DNA from 2 places in the Desulfotomaculum sp. 1211_IL3151 genome. Region 1 is predicted to be linked to the other one. Evidence: a T-box and tRNA genes for the amino acid it is inferred to sense, from the RefSeq annotation. Region 1 holds a T-box; the other holds one or more tRNA genes.

Evidence for each region. The T-box of region 1 lies ahead of pheS (phenylalanine--tRNA ligase subunit alpha). A T-box ahead of a tRNA ligase gene usually reads a tRNA of that ligase, here a tRNA-Phe.
Region 2: it encodes a tRNA-Phe, which carries the amino acid that the T-box ahead of pheS (phenylalanine--tRNA ligase subunit alpha) is inferred to sense. The anticodon was not compared.

Annotation. Positions count from the first base shown of each region.
Region 1 covers NZ_JBAIYV010000013.1:13,923-24,649, forward strand. Annotated here, with positions in the region: gene thrS (threonine--tRNA ligase) at 1-679, shown strand, start outside; ribosomal protein L20 leader region at 844-966, shown strand; gene infC (translation initiation factor IF-3) at 989-1,519, shown strand; gene rpmI (50S ribosomal protein L35) at 1,536-1,730, shown strand; gene rplT (50S ribosomal protein L20) at 1,766-2,122, shown strand; gene V6C11_RS02440 (TrmH family RNA methyltransferase) at 2,574-3,377, shown strand; T-box leader at 3,553-3,799, shown strand; gene pheS (phenylalanine--tRNA ligase subunit alpha) at 3,846-4,868, shown strand; gene pheT (phenylalanine--tRNA ligase subunit beta) at 4,890-7,310, shown strand; gene zapA (cell division protein ZapA) at 7,504-7,776, shown strand; gene polX (DNA polymerase/3'-5' exonuclease PolX) at 7,866-9,575, shown strand; gene V6C11_RS02465 (DNA-3-methyladenine glycosylase) at 9,576-10,148, shown strand; gene V6C11_RS02470 (NGG1p interacting factor NIF3) at 10,187-10,727, shown strand, end outside.
Region 2 covers NZ_JBAIYV010000003.1:52,706-63,432, forward strand. Annotated here, with positions in the region: gene V6C11_RS00410 (4Fe-4S binding protein) at 1-473, opposite strand, end outside; gene dut (dUTP diphosphatase) at 676-1,245, shown strand; tRNA gene V6C11_RS00420 (tRNA-Phe) at 1,317-1,392, shown strand; tRNA gene V6C11_RS00425 (tRNA-Gly) at 1,398-1,472, shown strand; tRNA gene V6C11_RS00430 (tRNA-Cys) at 1,487-1,561, shown strand; gene V6C11_RS00435 (hypothetical protein) at 1,580-1,717, opposite strand; gene V6C11_RS00440 (hypothetical protein) at 1,774-2,400, opposite strand; tRNA gene V6C11_RS00445 (tRNA-Gly) at 2,598-2,672, shown strand; tRNA gene V6C11_RS00450 (tRNA-Asp) at 2,683-2,759, shown strand; tRNA gene V6C11_RS00455 (tRNA-Leu) at 2,824-2,912, shown strand; gene V6C11_RS00460 (hypothetical protein) at 3,441-3,698, shown strand; gene V6C11_RS00465 (VanW family protein) at 3,954-5,315, opposite strand; gene V6C11_RS00470 (PRC-barrel domain-containing protein) at 5,308-6,051, opposite strand; gene V6C11_RS00475 (hypothetical protein) at 6,082-7,029, opposite strand; gene V6C11_RS00480 (hypothetical protein) at 7,226-7,459, shown strand; gene V6C11_RS00485 (aminotransferase-like domain-containing protein) at 7,833-9,224, shown strand; gene V6C11_RS00490 (AzlC family ABC transporter permease) at 9,327-10,028, shown strand; gene V6C11_RS18625 (branched-chain amino acid transporter permease) at 10,054-10,356, shown strand; gene V6C11_RS00495 (DUF3795 domain-containing protein) at 10,546-10,727, opposite strand, start outside.

The sequences.
Region 1 (10,727 bases):
CTTAAACTATCATGTGGAGTTATCGACTCGCCCCGAGAAATCCATGGGCTCCGATGAAATGTGGGAAACAGCAACAAACTCCCTGCGGGATGCTCTGGAAGCTAAGAAAATGGATTACAAAGTAAATGAGGGTGACGGGGCATTTTATGGTCCTAAGATTGACTTCCATCTAACCGACAGCCTGGGCAGAACCTGGCAGTGTGGTACCATTCAGTTGGACTTCCAAATGCCGGAAAAATTTGATCTTAACTATGTTGGTGAAGATGGTCAAAAGCACCGCCCGGTCATGATTCATAGGGTTGTTTTCGGCAGTATTGAACGTTTTATCGGCATCCTCACGGAGCACTTTGCAGGAGCCTTCCCAGTTTGGTTGGCCCCGATACAGGTTAAAGTATTGCCCATTACCGACAAGCACCATGAATATGCCAGGGAATTGGTCAAGAAACTAGATGCGCTGGATGTTCGGGTGGAACTGGATGCCAGGAATGAAAAAATTAATTATAAGGTTCGAGAAGCCCAGACCCAAAAAATCCCCTATATGCTGGTCATCGGAGATCGGGAAATGGAGCAGGGAACGGTGGCCCTGCGGCAGCGCGGCAAGGGAGATGTTGGGGCCGTAGCCGTTGATGAATTTATTAAAAAGATTGTGGAGGACATCCATACCAGGGCTATTTTCTAACACGATCAGAAAGAATAAGATTTTAAGGATGATCGTATAAGAAAAGCTAAGGCTCGCTTGTGCCCTTAAGGGCATAAACGAACCAAGCTTTTCTAATTATCAAAGGGAAAGCCTTGACTCCATAGGCAGGCTATGGTACAATTTCATCTGTTGAACTCAATATATTTAGCAAGTAGAGGCATCCCGCTTCTCACCTTACAACGATGGTTCGTAGGGTCATCTAACACAAATTTATTTTATAGTTGTGTCTATAAGCGGGTGTTTATCACCCGCTTTTTGTTTTTGTTTTAACTTAAAATCTGGAGGTGAATATATATTTCCAAACAAGAGCAACGCATTAATGAGGAAATCAGAGCACGTGAAGTACGGGTAGTAGACGCTGACAACAACCAACTGGGCATTATGCCTGTAAAAGAAGCCCTGCGTTTGGCAGAGGAAAAACAGTTGGATTTGGTGGAGGTTGCTGCCCAGGCCAAACCGCCGGTTTGCCGTATTATGGATTATGGTAAATTCAAATATGAGCAAAGCAAGCGGGATAAGGAAACAAAGAAAAAGCAGCGGATTATTCAGATTAAAGAGGTTAAGCTGCGGCCCCGCATTGAAGATCATGACTATTCAGTAAAATCTAAGAACGCTGAACGCTTTCTGAAAGATGGCGATAAGGTCAAGGTTACGATTATGTTCCGGGGCAGAGAAATTGTTCATACCGAACTGGGAAGAATTCTGCTGGAACGTTTGGCCAAAGACCTTAAGGATATTTGCATTGTGGAAAGACACGCTAAACTTGAAGGTAAAAATATGATTATGATCTTAGCACCAAAAATTGAGAAGCAGGATTAGAAAGGAGTTGCCCTAAATGCCTAAAATTAAAACCCACCGTGGGGCTGCTAAGAGATTTAAGAAAACTGCCACTGGAAAAATTCGTGGTTGGCACGCTTTTAAAAGCCACATTCTTGGTAAAAAATCCGCCAAACGTAAGCGTAATCTGCGCAAGTCTTCTATCATTCATGAATCCGATGCAGTTCAACTTAGAAGACTGCTGCCCTATTAATAGTTGATTTTTTTAAGTAAAAGGAGGTAATCATCATGCCACGGGCTAAAAGCAGTGTGGTTTCTCGTAATAGACACAGAAAGGTTTTAAAACTGGCCAAAGGTTATAGAGGTTCCCGCAGTAAACTGTTCAGGGTAGCCAACCAGGCGGTTATGAAAGCTTTATCTTATGCCTACAGAGACCGTCGTCAGAAAAAACGTGACTTCCGTAAGCTATGGATTGCTCGGATCAACGCGGCAACCCGCATGAATGGTCTGTCCTACAGCCGTTTCATCGCTGGCCTGAAAAAAGCCGATGTAGAAGTGAACCGTAAAATGCTGGCTGACTTGGCAGTAAACGATGCCAAGGCCTTCGGCCAACTGGTTGAGCTTGCTAAGTCCAAGCTAGCCTAAGCTTGCCCCAAAACCCAATTGTGATATAAACTAAGGCATGGTCTTTGGACCATGCCTTTGCTGTATAAAACAAGCTAGTCGGGTGCGAGACTTGTTCTTTTGACCCCATGGCTTGTTGTGTAGGGGATATTGCATCAGCGGGGAGTGCTATCGTTATCCCCCATTCGCTCCTAAGCTCCGTGCCGATAACTCTAAGACTCGTTCCGGGCGAAATCAGGGGTCGCCTTAGATTCGACGTCCTGTCTCAGCTAAGGCTGCGCGCTCGTCCTGAGCGCGCCCCCCTGATTTCGCCCTGCACTTGTCAAGAGTTATTAACGGCACTCCGCTAAAGTCGCTCAGGGGGATAACGATAGCACCTGCTAATTCGTAGGGTTATCTTTCCAATGTATAAAAAGTCCAAGGCTCAAACCAATGGATTTTCTATAAGGAGAAATGAGACGGTGGAGATCCAATGATTACATCTAGCCAAAATTCACGGGTAAAGTACGTAAAAAAACTATCCCAACGTAATTTCCGTCAAAAAGAAAGAAAGTTTAGCGTGGAAGGCATTCGCTTTGTTGAAGAGGCCCTGGCGAGCAATTGGCAAATGGAGTATTTGCTTTATACGGATCAGGGAGTGCAGGGGGAACGAGGGAAAGGGTTGCTGAAGCAGGCCAGGGACAAGGGAGTAGAAACCCTTGAGGTATCTGAAAGTATCATGGGAGAGTTGACCGATACAGAAACTCCCCAGGGGGTGCTGGCAGTGCTTTGGCAACCGGATTATGCCTTGGGGGATGTGGTTAAGAGGGGGCAGCAGCCACTGGTGGTGATTGTGGACGGGGTGCAGGACCCGGGAAACCTAGGTACCATTATCCGTTCCTCAGATGCTGCGGCAGCCAACGGGGTTGTTTTGTTGAAGGGGACGGTGGATTTATACAACCCTAAAACACTGCGTTCCACCATGGGTTCCTTGTTCCACCTGCCAGTGGTGCAAGCAGAGGATGCAGAGGGGGCTTTGGCTTATCTAACCTCCCTGGGGGTCACTTTACTGGTGGGTGAGCCGGTGGGTGGCATACCAATCTTTCAGGCAAATCTTCAGGGACCGGTGGGCCTTGTGGTGGGCAATGAAGGGTCTGGGCCCAGGGAAGCTATCCTTGACCATAAGCATCAGAAAGTAACCATACCCATGCCGGGTCATGCCGAATCCTTAAATGTAGCCACCGCCACCGCCATCATGCTTTATGAAGCGGTAAGGCAAAGGTATAAAATTCAGTAAACTTTCTTGTTTTGCTTAGAGCCATATGGTATAATCAGTGTCGAAAGGTCCCCAAAAAAGGATGAAAGGTTGTGGTTGCGTGTTGCTAACCGCCGAATTTTTTTGGAGCCTGTTCGAAGCAACCGGTTCGGTTACAGCATATATTAATTATCGCCGGCTGGTTCTACACTAATATACTACTGCTATGACGGGGAAAAGTATGTAGATTTTTCTTTACAGGGAGAAAGGGTCATGACTGGAAGCCCTTTTAAAGAAAAACTCCGGAAAGTTCACCCCTGAGCTGCGGTCTGAACGTATTACATACTAGTAGGTTGCGCCGGTACTTCTACCGTTATCAGAAGCGGATAAATATTATTTTATCCTCTAAGAGGTTCTTTTCTAGAACAATTTGGGTGGTACCACGGAGATGATCCGTCCCTTTTATTAGGGGCGGTTTTTTATTTTATCTATTTTTACAGGAGGAGCATCATGGAGCAAAAATTAAGAAATTTATCCCAGGAGGCATTGACGGCCCTGGGGGCTGCCCATACCCCAGAGGAACTAAATGATATTCGTGTTAAGTACCTAGGTAAAAAAGGGGAAGTAACACAAGTTTTACGGGGTATGGGTGCTTTATCTGCAGAAGAAAGGCCGAAGCTAGGACAGGTGGCCAATGAAGTAAGGGTGGCCATTGAGAAGGCCCTGGAAGAAAGAAATAATCGGGTTAAGGAAGCACAAAAGGAAAAAATGCTGGCTGCTGAAACCATCGACATTACCTTGCCAGGCAATCGGTTTGGCCTGGGAAGGTTGCATCCCCTAACCCAAGTCATGCAGGAAATAGAAAATATTTTTATGGGCCTGGGCTTCAAAATTGCGGAAGGGCCTGAAATAGAACTGGATTATTACAACTTTGAAGCGTTAAATTTACCCAAAGACCACCCGGCCAGGGATATGCAAGACACCTTCTTCATTAATCCGGAGGTTCTCTTAAGAACACATACCTCTCCGGTACAGGCCAGAACAATGGAAAAAATGGTGCCCCAGGTGCCCATTAAAATTATTTGCCCTGGCCGTGTCTATCGACGGGATGATGATGCCACCCACTCCCCCATGTTTCACCAGGTAGAGGGTTTGGTTGTTGATAAGCATATTACCTTTGCGGATCTTAAAGGTATCTTAGCTACCTTTGCTAAGCAAATGTTCGGACCAGAAACCAAGACCCGGCTGCGTCCCAGTTATTTTCCCTTTACCGAGCCCAGTGCAGAGGTGGATATCTCTTGCTTCAATTGTAAGGGCAGCGGCTGCAGGGTTTGTAAGGGAAGTGGCTGGCTGGAAATTCTTGGATCAGGCATGGTGCACCCCAGGGTCTTAGAGATGTCCGGCTACAATCCCGAGGAAGTGACAGGTTTTGCCTTTGGCATGGGGGTTGAGCGAATTGCCATGTTGAAGTACGGCATCGACGATCTCCGGTTGTTATTTGATAACGATTTGCGATTTCTGGCACAATTTTAGATTCGGGAGGTTTTAAGATACATGCGAGTTTCATACCAGTGGCTTAAAGATTATGTTGACATCCAGATTTCACCCCGGGAATTGGCAGATAAACTAACCCTATCTGGCCTGGCGGTTGATGTGGTGGAAGAATTGGGTGCTGAAATTGAAAATGTTGTTACCGGGCGAATTGAAAAAATAGAAAGACACCCCAATGCGGATAAGCTGGTGGTTTGCCAGGTGGATGTTGGTCAGGGGGAACCCTTGCAAATTGTTACCGGTGCCACCAACGTAGGGGAAGGACATATCATTCCAGTTGCCTTGGAAGGGGCCAAATTGGCGAAGGGATTGCAGATTAAACGTTCTAAACTTAGAGGTGTGGAGTCCAGAGGGATGCTCTGTTCCGGCCAAGAACTAGGGATGGAAAGCAAACTCATGTCTTCGGACATGGCCAATGGCATTTTGATTTTGCCGGAGGATGTAACGATCGGTTTGGATGCGAAAGAGGTTTTAGGTTTATATGATTCCGTGCTGGAATTAGACCTCACCCCTAACCGAGGCGATGCCCTGAGCATGATCGGTGTTGCCCGTGATGTGGCGGCCCTATTGAATACTGAACTGAAAATTCCGGTGCCCAAGGTAGAAGAAAACCAAGAAAACATAAATGACCTAGCGAAAATTGAGATCGAAGATCCTGATTTGTGCCGCCGTTACGTTGGCCGTGTGATTAAAGGCATCAAGGTGGGAGCCTCACCCATTTGGCTGCAAAATCGACTGAGAGCAGCCGGCGTGAGACCCATTAGCAATGTGGTGGATGTAACCAACTATGTGATGTTGGAAATGGGTCAACCACTGCATGCCTTTGACTATGATAAACTGGCTAACCACCACATTATTGTTCGGCGAGCTAAAGAGAATGAAAAAATTGTCTCCCTGGACGGTGTTGAGCGTACCTTAAATCCGGAGATGCTGGCCATTACCGACGCAAGTGGTCCGGTGGCAGTGGCTGGGGTAATGGGAGGTCTGGACAGTGAGGTTACGGATGCCACAGTAAACCTGCTCATTGAGTCTGCTTACTTTCACCCCATTAATGTAAGGCGCACTTCCAAAGCCCTGGGACTGCGTTCGGAATCCTCGGTACGGTTTGAAAAGGGCATCGATGTTAACGGCTGCCGCAGGGTTGCAGACAGGGCGGTGCAATTAATCCAACAATTGGCCGGGGGATCAATTGTTGCCGGTACCATTGACCAATTCCCCAACCCCATCGCTGAAAAAACGATCTTGCTAAGACCCAGCCGGGTCAATTGGGTGTTGGGAGTGGAAATTCCCAAACAAGAAATTTTTAGAATCATGGAAAGTTTGCAATTTAGGGTGCAAGAGCAGGGGGATGACTTACTGGTTACGGTTCCTACCTTCAGGCCGGATATTTTCGGTGAGTGGGATTTAATCGAAGAAGTAGCTAGAATGCATGGTTTTAATCAGATTCCTGAGACCTTGCCCTTTGGCGCCTCCACCCAGGGGGTACGTACACCGGAACAGCAAATGAACTGGGACATCCGCAACATTATGATTTCCTGCGGCTTCTATGAAGTTGTTACCTATAGCTTTGTTCATCCTAGGGTCTTTGATTTAATGAATTTACCCCAGGATAGTAAATTTAGAAATGCTATGAAATTGCAGAATCCCCTTAGTGAAGAACAATCTGTGATGAGGACAGTGTTGGTTCCCAGTCTGTTAGAGGCACTGCAGAAAAATCTTAATCGACGGGCTCAAAGTGGAGCCATCTTTGAAATTTCACGGGTGTTTTATCCCCAGGAAGGGCAGCCTCTGCCCGAAGAGGTACCTGTACTGGCGGCAGTGGCCTATGGAAATACGCAAAAAATTTGGAATCAACCTGCTCGGCCCATGGATTTCTTCTTCATGAAGGGTGTAGTGGAACAATTATTGGAAGGCCTGGGAGTTCAAAATATTACCTTTAGCCGCCATCAAGACCCCAGCTTCCATCCCGGACGTTGTGCCAAGATTGAAGCGAATGGTCAAATATTAGGGGTAGTGGGAGAGCTCCACCCCAATGTAATCGAAAACTATGAATTACCGGGTAGGGCTGTGGCGATGAAGCTGGATTTACAGGCTCTGGCCCAAACCAACCGACCGGTAAAACAATATCACGGTTTACCTAAATTTCCCATAGTAGAACGTGACTTGGCTGTTTTGGTGCAGCAGGAAGTTTTAGCTGCCGATATGCTAGCCATTATTCAAAAGGCAGCCGGAAGCTTACTGCAAGAAACAGAAATCTTTGATATCTATCAAGGTAGTCAGGTGCCCGAGGGCTATAAGAGTGTAGCCTTTGCCATGAAGTTCCAAGCCCCGGACAGAACCTTAACGGACGAGGAAATCAACGATAAAATGCAGCGGATTATCAAATCACTGACTGCTCAGACCGGAGCAGAACTAAGAAAATAAGACCCTCATAAAAGGGAGTGTCGCAAGCGACACTCCCTTTTGGGACAAGGTGGGACAGGTTATTTATCCCTGAGACCAAAGGCCCATATCCTACGGCCATTTTTTCTATTTATTATGCAAAATGCAAAAAGCTGAAGGGATTTGCTAGAAAACAGCGAATAAACAATCAGCAAAGGTAATAGGGGGGTCAAAAATGTCTAAGCAGCCAAGCAAGGTGGAGGTAGAAATATTTGGTGAGTACTACACCTTAAAAGGGCATGAATCCCCAGAATATATGCAAACGGTCGCCAAATTAGTGAACAAAAAGATGATGGAGGTAAGTCACAGAAACCCTGTACTTTCTCCCAATAAAGTAGCTGTATTGACGGTTGTTAATCTGGTCGATGAACTTCTAAAGCTTCAGGAACAGTATGACAACCTCTTGCAAATGATGGATCCGGAAAAAGCAAACCTTAGTAACTCATGACCAGATCATGAGTTTTATTTTTGGCCTAAGATTTGGGGAATAGTATAAGTGAACCAAATATGGTAATAGCAAAGAAACGGAGCGTTTTTATGCAAAACATAGAAATCGCCTGGATTTTTACTGAGCTGGCTGACCTGTTGGAAATTCAGGGGGAGGATTTTTATAAAATAAGGGCCTACCGTCGGGTGGCGGAAGCAATGGCAAGTTTGGAGGAACCTATTGAGGAAATACATCGCCGAAGATTATTAACGAAAATTCCCGGTGTAGGGAAGGTCATAGAAGAAAAAATTAAGGAAATACTTAAAACAGGTAAATTAAAGAAACACCAAGAGTTATTACGGCAAATTCCCCGGGGGGTTTTGGAAATAAAACAATTGCCGGGGATCGGTTCTAACCGAGCCAGAATCCTTTATCAGGAACTGGGTATAACTGATTTAGAGGGACTAAAACAGGCAGTTGAAAACCGACAGGTACGTAAACTAAAGGGCTTCAGCGCAAAGCTAGAGTGGGATATTTTAAACGGCATTGAGATGGTTCGCAACCGGCAGGGTAGAATCCGTCTTTCGGTGTCCAGGGAGTTAGCGGCAGAGTTAATTGATTTTCTCAAAAAAATACCTGGCACCCTTGGGGTGAAGATGGCTGGCAGCACCAGACGTTGGCAGGAAACAGTCGGGGATCTGGATCTTGTGGCCGCTGCAGAAGACCCGGCACCATTATTGACAGCCCTTGCCAGCCACCCGAGGATGAAAGAAGTAATTGAACGGCAAAGCAATCGCATTCGTTTGTCCACCTGGTGGGGGCTTTCGGTGGATTTGCAGGTGGTATCGCCAAAGGAATTTATTTTTACATTGCATCGCAGTACCGGGTCCAAGGACCACTATGCCAGGTTACAGGAAATTGCAGACAGTATTGGGCTGCAGCTTAATCATCATGGCCTTCGTACCGAACAGGGGGATTTCCTGGGGATTAACAATGAGGAAGATCTTTATCAGGCCCTGGGTATGAAGTATATCCCGCCAGAACTTAGAAAGGGCTCCGGCGAAGTGGAGGCAGCCCTTAAGGGAAGTCTGCCATCCTTGATCGAGGTTTCCGATATCAAGGGAGATCTTCATATACATACCAATTGGAGCGATTCTGCTCTGGAGATAGCTGATATCATAAAAAGGTGCCGGGAAAAGGGGTATTCCTATGCTGCCATTACAGACCACTCACAGTCTTTAAAAATTGCCAATGGACTTGACCCCACTAGACTGGCACAGCAGCACCAGATTATTCGGGAACAAAATAAAAAACTAGAGGATTTTACCCTGCTCACCGGCGTGGAAATGGATATTTTACCAAATGGTGAATTGGACTATCCAGACGAAATCCTGGAGCAAATGGATGTGGTTATTGGTTCTATTCACACTGGTTTTAGACAGAGCAAAAAGGAAATTACCCGCCGCATCAGCAAAGCCATGGAAAATGAGCAGGTGGATATCATTGCTCATATGACAGGCCGGCTGATAGGCAGAAGGGAGCCCTATGACGTAGATGTGGAGGAACTGTTGGAAACGGCTGCCAAGACCCAAACCATTTTAGAAATCAATTCTGCACCGGATCGATTGGATATCAACGAGGTTTATGCCAAGCAGGCCAAGGATTTAGGAGTTAAACTAAGCATTAATACAGATGCCCATGATCTTATGCGTCTGGATGACATGGTCTATGGCGTAGCCGTGGCCCGCAGGGCTGGGCTGGAGCCACAGGATGTCATTAATACCTTAAACTTAGAAGATTTGCGAAAGGTGCTGCATTAAATGCAACCGTTGCCAAGAGAATTTTATGCCAGGGATACTACCCTGGTAGCAAAGGAACTATTGGGAACCCTATTGGTTCACAGCAGCCCGGAAGGGGTTACAGTGGGCAGAATTGTGGAAACGGAGGCCTACCTGCAGGGGGACCCGGCCTGCCACGGTTTCCGGGGTATGACACCCCGCAACAGTGCGATATTTGGCCCGCCGGGTCATGCCTATGTTTACTTCACTTACGGTATGCATTATTGTTTTAATGTTGTTGCTGCTGCCGAAGGGGTGGGGGAAGCGGTGCTTATTCGGGCCTTGGAACCCCTGGAGGGATTGGAACGGATGAGGCAACGCAGGGGCAGAGACAGGCTCCATGAATTATGCGGCGGACCGGCCAGGTTGGTCCAGGCCTTTGGTATTACCAAAGAGCACAATAAAGCGGACCTTACTACAGGCCCTTTATTTATCGCTGACTCCCCGGAGCCACCACCGGATATCTATGTCACCACACGCATAGGCATTAAGGAAGGGGCAGACCTGCCGCTGCGCTTTTATATTCGGGGAAGTAAGTTTATTTCAAAGAAATAGCTAAAGGCTAAAGGCCAAAAAGAGAGGAGTAGGTGTATTTGAAATTACAAGAGATTTATAATCTTATTCTTAAAATGGGGATTGATCATGACCCACGGGGCATCGAAGTGGTACAAAAGCAATTGGCTAAAGAAAAGAAAAAAATTGATGAATTAAAAGAAGACGAAAGAAAAGAAATTGATCAAGATCGGATCTTTAACCCATATTCCGATACCAGGGTCCTTTTTGGTGAGTTGGACCGGGAAGTCAAGCGAATTTTAGTTGGCATCGACATGGAAGTGGGAGAGGTAATACTGGCTGATAGGCTGGCAGAAAAGGGTAAAAAGATTGACCTGATTATGGCCCACCACCCGGAGGGAAAGGCCATGGCTGGTCTATATGATGTCATGCATTTACAGGAAGACTTGCTGGCCCAATTAGGAGTGCCGGTGAATGTGGCCGAAGGAATTATGGCTGGCCGTATTGGCGAAGTTCGCCGGGGTCTGATGCCCGTTAACCACAATCGAGCCGTAGATGCGGCAAGATTATTGGATATACCCTTAATGTGCTGCCATACACCGGCGGACAACATGGTTACGG
Region 2 (10,727 bases), on a different contig from region 1:
TTACCCTTTCCGAACCAACTAGCCAATGTACCCATCGGGCAAATATGGCACCAGCCCCTGGCGTGTACGGTTAGGCCCAATATTATGCCGACAGTAGTGGTTATGGTTAGTAGGCGAACAAAGGCCATACCCATACCATGTAAATCCCCCCAAGCAAAATAAAGCTGGGTTCCCAGAACGGTGAATATTAAACCTACCATGAAAGTACGCAGTTTGTTTGAACGTAACCATTTTGGAACGGGTTTTCCCTGATTGAATTTTTGAAAGAACACGTCGTAGAAGGCACCTCGTGGACACATCCAATCGCACCAAGAGCGGCCACTAAAGAAAGACAGACCCACTGCACCAACCATGCATAATAATAAAAGGAAACCAACGGGTGGAAAGACCCAACCAATACCAATTACTGCCGGCAAAACAATCCAAGTTATGGCCTGCTTGCGAATGCGTTTTAATAGCACAATATTTTTCAACGAATTTCCTCCTTCCTTGTTTTGAAATATCAAAGGGGTAATACTAATATACTTATATATTATTACGCAGTCAATATAATTGTGCGTAATTCAAGGGAGTTGTCAAATAAATGACAAAAAGTTTTTCCAAATAGAAGGGAAAGTTCATATGGAATGTCGAAGTGACAAATATCACAAATCCTGTTCTTAGGGGTGTTTATATATGTTAGAAACTTGCAAAAGATGCCGCTATGGAGTGGAGATTATTCGGGGAGACTATAAATGCGAAAAGCAAGAAATTAAAATACCGAGGGATGAAGCTTTGTACCCATTCAGACAATGTAGCTTATTTAGCTTTAAAAATTGCATTGTTAAAATTAAAAAGTTGCATGAAAATGCGGAAATGCCTAGGCGTGCTACGCCTGAAAGTGCTGGTTTCGACCTACACTCAATAGAGGATTTTACCATCTGCCCTGGAGAACATAAATCTGTGAGAACGGGTCTGGCCTTTGAATTGCCCCCGGCCTATGCCATGTTGGTTTATCCCCGCAGTGGAAATGCCAAGAAATATGGCATCACCCTAAGCAATGCTGTAGGTGTGGTGGATTCTGACTATCGTGGGGAGGTAATTGTGCTGCTTCATAACGCAGGACATTATGAGGTATCTTTCAAAGCAGGGGACCGCATCGCCCAAGCCATTATCCATGCCCTTCCCGACATTGAGATTATTGAATGCGAAGAATTAGGCGATACCGAGAGGGGAAAGGGTGGCTTTGGTAGCACTGGGCTATAATTCTTAAAAAAATTGGTAAAAACTATTGCGAAACATGTCATAGTATGATATATTTTATAAGCGTCAGCAGTGCCTCGATAGCTCAGTTGGTAGAGCAGCGGACTGAAAATCCGCGTGTCGCTGGTTCGATTCCGGCTCGAGGCACCATTTATGCGGAAGTGGCTCAGTGGTAGAGCATCGCCTTGCCAAGGCGAGGGTCGCGGGTTCGAATCCCGTCTTCCGCTCCATTTATTTATAAGCTGGCGGCATAGCCAAGTGGTAAGGCAGAGGACTGCAAATCCTTTATCCCCCAGTTCGAATCTGGGTGCCGCCTCCAATGAATAATTAAAGCCATCTACCAAGTAGATGGCTTTTTTGTGTGATCAAAGGAATAATTTTTAACGATGGCAGTATAGGCTTCCATGCCGTTAACGGCACCATCAAAGAGTGAAAATTGAATGTCATCCTGAGCGTCAGTGAAGGATGACAGCATTTTAATCGCCCGTAGGGCAAATGATTCCTCCTTTCCTGAAAGGTAATCGTTGATTATTAACGTTTTTTTCTTTTAGGTGGTCTGCTTTTATGTGTGGTAATTCTTGGTTGATTAAATACGTCTGCTAACTGTATGGTAGGTGCCGCAGCAACAACGGATTCGGTGATCTCTTCCAAAACCTTTGTAACAATTTTTTGTTCTTCGACATTTTCGACCATATCAATGGTGGAATTAATTACCGGTAGGGTGAGCCTGTTTTTCGGGGTTTTGGCTTTAATAAGGCTAATTGGAGCCTTTACAGGCTCTTCGGCTCCGGTTTTTTCAATGGACTCAGTTTTTTCCGGGGCGGAAAAATTGGCCAAAGTTAAACCGGAGATTTGCATATTCAGTGAAGAAGCCTGGGCCAGAGTTTCTTCCAAGGCTAACACTTCTTCAGGGGTTCCGCCAATACCCAGTGCCTTGATGGCGTCTTCTTTCATTAAACGCACCCATTCGGCTACGACCTCTAAGCCATCCTGTAACTCTTTGAAACTCTCTTGAATATGTTTACCAATTTGTTTTTCAAGTTCTTCTTGACGAATGGAAAGATTTAAGACATCGTTTCTTTCCGCTCGGGTTAATGAAGATAAGGGCTTGTCCAAACCCTTAACCCTATTGATAATTTGACGATATTCTTGAAACACTGAACAATACCCCCCACCATGATGTTTTATTAAATAATTCTCCGATTAAATGTAAAACCCTTCCAATTAATAGATAAAATAGTAAATAATTTCCATTGGGTAAACATAGGATTTAGTTTAGCAAATTACCCGCAACTTGGATATTGACTTGTCTACACTTCGTGTGCTATATTTATATTCGTCGATAAGACCTGCATGCGGAAGTGGCTCAGTGGTAGAGCATCGCCTTGCCAAGGCGAGGGTCGCGGGTTCGAATCCCGTCTTCCGCTCCACTTTAAATTTGGAGCTGTGGTGTAGTGGCCTAACATGCCTGCCTGTCACGCAGGAGAACGCGGGTTCGACTCCCGTCAGCTCCGCCAGATAATATCTCAAGGTATTGACAGAGGATCTCAAGATTGTTATACTAAAAAAGCTTAATAACATGCCCGGGTGGCGGAATAGGCAGACGCACAGGACTTAAAATCCTGCGAGGTTTACCCCTCGTGCCGGTTCGACCCCGGCTCCGGGCACCATAATCAAGGGACTAGGTACTTACCTAGTTCCTTTTTTCATTTATCGCACCGTCAATTGACGGTTATTTTGACGGTTTAAGGATACTATTTAATTTATTGGCATTTTCTTTATTCATATCCTCAAGGACATGTTGGTAGTCATTTATAGGAAGTTGTATAAGAACTCTCGACTTTCCCTGATAGCTGCCATCAGTAAACCCACCTCTTATCCCCTCCCAATGGGGGAGGTCATTCATTATACTCCGCCTTTATCGCTGTTTCCCGCTCCTTAGTAGATGTCTTTGCTAGATTTTCTATACGGCGACTAAGATTTTTGGGGTTCTCAAATATTTCCTAAAGGAATAACCCCTAGCCGTGCCACTAGGGGTTATTCCCAAGGAGAGAATGCAAATTGTAAAAGAAGCATTCACCTAATGGTATAATATGGTTAACGGCCCAAAATGTTACTGTAAAAGCAAAATTTATACCTTGTACACCGCACGTTTGTTTGCTATACTCAAACCAAACAAATGTGCGGTGGTGATTGGTATGTGTAAATTGTATCGACAGTCTGTAGAAATCCACCCCGGCCCCGACGGTCAGCCCCTTAGTTTTAAGTGGAAAGACAACTGGTATCTGATAGAAAGGGGCTACCCATATAAGATAGACAAGCAGAATTGGCAATGGTATCAAAGCATGGGCATGGATCCTTACCTTGAACGCTATCGTTGTTACACCGATAGAAACTTAGATTGCGACCTGGTACAAGAGCAGAGCCTATGGATACTTGAAAGGGTATGGGATTAATGAGACAATGTAGTTCATGCAAATACTATGTGACTGTCATTGGCCGGATTTTGTGTGTTGTATTTTACGTTCCCAATAAATTAAGTACCCGATGGGGTACTTTCTCTAAACGAAAAATAGGACTGTCTCCTTATTTTTTGCCACCACTGTACAGAGGATGAGGGGTCAGAATGCCTCAATCCTTACCGAGAGGGTTTGGAGATGACCGGAGCATTAAATATAAAAAATTACCAGCAAATAATGTGCTGGTAATTTTTATTTTACTATTTGATCTTTAGTAAAACCCTTGGGACCCACTGCAATTAGTTCAGGCTCAGGTTTTACTTCTGATTCGGAGATAAGGCGTTTTTCTACTATTATTTCATTTTGGTATACCACTTCGTAGGTTTTTAAAAGATAGCCATTTCGACCCGGGCGGCAAATTACCACTTGACCGGGCAGGAGGTTTTTATCTTCCATATAGTTTCGTACGGGTTTGGTAATGGAGCGTGTGGTTTCAAGTTTAATTAATCGGACAGACGCTCCGGGGCGGTGACCTAAAATACTGACCAGGAGGTTTCCCTGCTGGATTTGACTGGTGATTAAAATGGGGTAGTCTGTATTATTGAGAAACTTAAAGTCAATAAGATCCCCTGCGATGGTGGCATCCCTGCCACCAGGAGCATAGGCCACGGGCAGCGAGTGAGGTACCCTTTCCACGACTGTTAAGTTGGCCAATAAAACAGCATTATAAAGAGTTGTAGCCAATTGGCAGACACCACCACCATAATCTGGAATTAGCCTATTGTTAACAATTACAGGGGCTTGCAGGTAGCCATTTTCCTTACTTCGGGGACCAAGGACCTTGTTTAATGAAAAGACCTGTTTTGGTGGTAGGATAAAGTTATTAACCAGTTGGCTGGCTAATTGGATATTATGAGTACGGGCCCTGTCGGCCGCGTCAAATTGAGTTATAAACATGGCTAGTCTGGCATTTATACCACTAAAATCCGCTGGGCTGATGTCTGGCTCGAGGGTCTTAAATTGGAGTTCCAGTTCGTGTTGGTTTAGCGGCAGCATGATTAATTTATGAATGGTGGCGGTATTATCCAGTGTTCTGCCTTTAATACCTTGAAAAAGGGTAATGTTATTTTCGCTAAAAGAAAGCTGAGAATTCTGAGCCGGCACATTGTACTGAGCGGCAAGGCGTTCAAGAATTTCATTTATAGAATCTTTGTTAAAGGACTTAACCAGGGGAAGGTCCTTTTTGTTACGGATGGCACGTGGTAAATCCATCAAGCTGGTGGCTGCCTTCTGGCTATACAGGAAGGCCTTCCTTACCGTAGCATCATAATCTAAAGTGTAATCAATATCCCCATAACAAATATAAGTAGGCTGTCCCTCGGGGTCCACTAACATTAGCAGACTTTCTGGCTTGGGCCAGGGAATAGATTCCTTAAGTTTGTTGACAGCTGCTTGATGGGATAGTCCGCCCAGATTAATGCCTTGCACGGAGATTCCCGGTAACAGACTATCCCGATAATAGTATTGAATAGCAGCACTGGACAGGCTGATGCAAACCCATATTTGAATACCCAAGGCAAGGGTAACCAAGGAGATAAGCCTAATTTTAGTCACGGTTGTTTAGGGTTAACTCCACAAACTTGTCAGCAGTCACAGCTCGGTCCACCATTTGCTGGGTAATCTTGTCACCTTCTTTAGCTATTGTCTGGCCATCATCTGCTATAATATCCAGGGTAACAGTGCGACCAATTAGGTATTGCTTTTGCTTATCCTCAAATATCTTAAGAGGGTCTTCCAGCACGGAAGGTGGTGTTTTTTCGGACTCGGTATTCTCAATGGCTGCTACGATTAACTGGGAAGGATCTTCTGCTAAAGCAACGTCAAAATTTTCTTCCACCACCAGCATGCCTTGACCAAAGGTAACAACAAGGTTAGTCGGAATATAGCCCGTTCTTGAATTGTCTGTGGCGACCCAGCGGCAGGCATGAATTTTACCTGTTTCTTCATCGATAGAAAGCTCATCAATGAGCCCGTTGATTCGACCCTTTTTTGTAATAACCTTAGAGCCGATGACCGCAACTCCCTTGCTGATCAGTTCAAGTGCATTGGGCACAGCAGTAATATTGACAACTTTTGCTTTGGTTTCAGTGGTTAGAGCATCTTCTCCAATACCTAGAACATCCTGGATAGAAATTACCCTTCGTTCCAGATACCACTGTTCGGGTTCGATTATTAGATAGTCCACTGAGCCGGTATTTGGATTAATTACCAATTCTTCTACCTTTCCCAGAGAAGCTACCTCCACAATGCTTAAAACAGGCAAGCCTACAATGTTGCTTTTTAATTTCACATGATTTACTCCTTTCGTGTAATCAGTCTATTAATTTAGAGAGTTGATATAGGCCTCTCTACGTATTGCTTCCGGAACCTGTTCATAGGGAATTTGATGATAGCCTCCGGTGGTTAAGAGGCTGTTCAAACACTGGATAAATCGAAGCTTAGCTTTTAACGGTTCTAATCCCGGGTGTCCTTGAAGGTCCGGATGTGTCATAAAACTTTGGATAATGTCCGAAGCCATTGGATAGAGTCCAATATATTGGTAAAGGGAACTAAGTTCACCGATGGTCAGGTAGAGAATTTCAGATGAAGGGTTATAATTAAAAATTTTATTAAAAGAACGTACCGCCAAGGCGTATTGCTTAAGCCTTACGAAGCGAATACCTTGTGTTAATAGGGATTGCGGGGTTACCTCAATATCAGCAGGCGGTTGCTCCTTAGGTGGCGTTACAACTTCGGAAGTTTCCACGATGTCGATCGGCTCGTGTTTCATCTCGGCTGGTTCATTAGCAGCCGGTATGGTTAATTCGGGCTGTTGGGAGTCAGAATATACCGAAGAAAAAGAAATAGCAGTGTTTGGTTGAGCTAAGGGCTCATTTTGTAAGCAAGGCTGTGGGTCAACTTCTTCTATAGGAGGGATATTGTTGGTTAAATCTTTATGGTTGGTTTCGATTGGGCTAATGCTGTCTTCTTCAGTTGTTGCGTCCACTGTCTCCGGTGAGGGGTCTAGCTGACAAGGCTCAGACTCCACGGAAGCTGTGCGATGCTGCGGTAACCTCTTGGCAATAAAGAAACTACTTAATAACATGAGCAAGCCTAAGCAAACCACCGTTTTCCAAAGGGGTAGTTCTGCTTGTAGCCTAGGATAAAGCATCCCCAATAGAAAGACCGCGAAGGACACTTTAAGCGCCAATAGCTTGGTAAATACCTTTTTATTAATAAAATATAGGGCAAGGGAGAGGGTTACAAGGGTAAGGTAATAAACCCACATTTTAATCCTCCAAAATTAGTTATAAAATACCGCTTTTAGTCGTAAAAATGCAATGCAGTAAATTACGTCGTCTTATACACTAAGTCCTTTTCAGTTAAAATAAATGAGAATATAGTCCTTGGTTTTATAGGACATAAGACTTAATTTAGGACTCGTCGGAACATGATAAAATAGTGCCAAGATGGGATTGATGTTAATGAATGAAAAAGAAAAGGCTTTGTTGCAAGCTGAACTGAAAAGGGTAAAGTTTAGAATTCAGATACTTAAGATCATAGAGGACAAGCTTAGAGAAATGAGCGGTTTGGCCGAGCAGGCGGCCGGCAATGAGCTCAGTCAAGAGGAGATCGTTGTTATTCAATCTCGTATGAACGAGTTAATAAGTGAAATAGATATATTAGAAAAAATAAAGGAGCCTGAGGTATTTAATTAAGTTCATGCTGGCTAAGGCGAGAAGGTACCCGGTACCCCTAAAATTCGACAACAATGACTTTGGCAGGTGTCGAATTTGAAAACTTCCGAGGAAGTCCGAGGGGATATAACCCTGACAATGCAAGAGATAGGAGAACTTATCGAATGCTACGGACTCAATTGGCACCGTTCGATGTTGAGCGGGATTTACTTAAATGGCAATATCAAAGTGTCGGTTAGGTGGGAGTTACCCTATTAATGCGACACAACTGAGAATAGGTTGTACTGAACAGTAGCAATAGATGGTTTATGTGCAGCAAAGATTTATTTTTTTAATGTTTTGCGAGACATGCCATACATTAGTTCAATTGTGTGACAGAAAAGGGTGTTATGCTATGCCAGTAAATTCATTTGAGAACTATCCTATGACTTGGAAACCTGTCATAGACAGAACCATTAAACCGCTATATCTTTCTCTGGCAAATCAACTGGAACAGGATATTATAAAGGGTTCGATACTTCCGGGAACTAAATTACCACCCTATAGAGAACTGGCGGATTTCTTGGATATAAATGTCAGCACGGTTGCAAAGGCTTTCAAAGTGTGCCTGCTAAAAGGGTTATTAAGTACAACCGTTGGTAGCGGTACATTTGTTTCCTTTGATGCCCTATCCAATGCCTATCTGCTTGCCGAAGGCAGACCAAAGAATTTAATTGAGATGGGTGCTACTATACCTGAGCCATCCTCTTATGAGCCACTTATGCTACTATTCAAAAATATGATGAACGAATCTGATTTTGCAAAATGGTTCAGTTATAGCAGGCCGAATGATGTGCTTTGGCAGAAAGATGCTGCTGTAAAACTTATGGGAAAAGGTGGGTACATTACAGATATTGAGACGATTTTATTTGCTAATGGTGGTCAAAATGCAATTACCGCAATCCTGGCTGGTCTCTGCAAGCATGGAGATAAGATTGGTACGGATCCGCATACTTACCCTGGCCTAAAAACCACTGCTGGCATGTTAGGTATTCAATTAGTACCGATTAAACATACAGACGGAGAAATGGATGAGCATGCCCTTATTAATGCCTGCAAAAATGAAAACCTGAAAGGTATTTATCTAATACCAGATAATCAAAATCCAACAACCCATAAAATGTCACTTGTGCGCAGAAAGGCATTGGCCCAAACTGCAAAAGAATATAATATTTTCATAATTGAGGATGCTGCTTATCATCTGATGTGTGAAAAGCCAATACCGGCAGTGGCATCTTTTGCACCAGAGCAGACAATCTATATTGCCAGCCTTTCAAAAACAATTGGTCCTGGCCTTCGATTAGCTTATGTATCGGTTCCCAAACAGTATAAAAAACCTCTGTCTAATGCCCTTTATAACCTGAATATTTCTATTTCACCGTTAATGGCAGAATTAGCTGCTCGCATGATTGTTTCCAGGAATATTGACACCATCATCGACAGCCATCGCAAAAACACCATTCTAAGAAATCAATTGGTCAATGCCTATCTATCAGAATATGATTGCCGGGGTGAAAACACCTGTATATTCCGCTGGTTGATACTACCGACCAAAATATCAGGTGCAGGTTTTGAAAGACTAGCTTTGGAGCATGGTGTTCAGGTATATGCTGCCGAGCGATTTATTGTTGGAAAAAGTATACCGGAAAAAGCAGTTCGTATCTCTGTCTGTGCACCTGAAACCATAGAAGAATTAGAGCAAGGCCTAAAGGTTTTACAGAGGCTGTTGGATTCGCTTCACTCGTAATCAGTAAATTGTACGCCACACAATAAAACGATTGTGTGGCGTATTTTCATGTGCTAACATAATTTTAGAGTTAGAGTATAGGATCTAAAGGGGAATACATCCTTGAAGACTTTTCGTTTTGTCATTAAGCAAATAACACCTTTGTTATTCTCTTATTTTTTTGTCGGCATTGCCTTTGGCATTCTCATAAACGATGTGGGATATTCTGCTCTATGGGCTTGCCTAGCTGGAATCTTCATCTATGCAGGTTCGATGCAGATTGTTATGGTTTCGCTTATGAGCGCTGGCGTACCGCTTCACATGGTTGCAATAATGACATTCTTCATAAATGCAAGACACATTTTTTACGGTATTGGATTTGTTGATAGGTTTCGCAAGATGGGATGGAAGTACCCCTATATGGTTTTAACATTAACCGATGAAACATATTCCGTGCTTTGCTCTATCAAATATCCTGATAACATGGATGAACAAAAAGTAGACTTTTATATTGCCCTAACCTGCCATTTATTATGGATTTTCAGTTGCACAGCTGGAGCTTTAATTGGTCAGATGATAACTGTAGATATGACAGGGATTGAATTTTCTGCTACCGCATTTTTTGTCGTGGTTTGTGTTAATCAATGGCGTCAGTTTAATTCTCACATCCCTGCTGTTGCAGGCCTTGCCAGTGCCGTTGTCTTCTATATGCTGTTGGGCGCAGACAGTTTTTTGCTTCCGGCATTATCGGTCAGTATGATTGTACTTATCATTATGAAGGATACGATAAACCAGCAAATGGGAGGGATGAAATATAACCATTGATTTTGGCTATTCTGTAGCAACCCTGATTGTAGTAGCAATTGTAACAGCGTTCACCCGGGCTATACCGTACCTTTTATTTGGTGGAAAGAAAGAACTCCCGACAACTGTCAAATATCTAGGGAACGTATTACCTGCCTCGATTATGATTATTTTAGTGGTCTACTGTCTGAGAAAAATTGACCTTACATCTTTCCCCTTTGGGCTCCCTGAATTATTTTCGGTTGCAATTGTGATAGTAGCTCAAGTCACAAAAAATAATACGTTTCTTAGTATCTTACTCGGTACAGCATGTTATATGATTTTGATTCGCACCGTGTTTTCGGTATGAAGTAAAAATCCATAAAATAGAATCAAACAGTATGAAGAAAAGGCAAGGCCTCAGTCAGAGTGGCTGCGTATTATTTATATTTGCACAAAACATACCTGGTGCGCACGGGCTAAAAAATGTGCAGTAAATAAAAGCAGGGCAACTTTTATACTTTCCCTGCTTGCCTCATACAAAAACTGGAGGACAGGATTATTTTATTTCCCGAGGATATAATCCAATCTCCTTTTTTAAAGCATAATAACTATCCCTAGCTTCTTGAGAGAACTGATGAAACTTTATTAGTTTTTCACATTGCTGTTCATCACAAAGCGCGCAGTTCTCCAACCCGCTACTACTACAGCACTGTTTGATATCACAAGTCTGACAAAAGC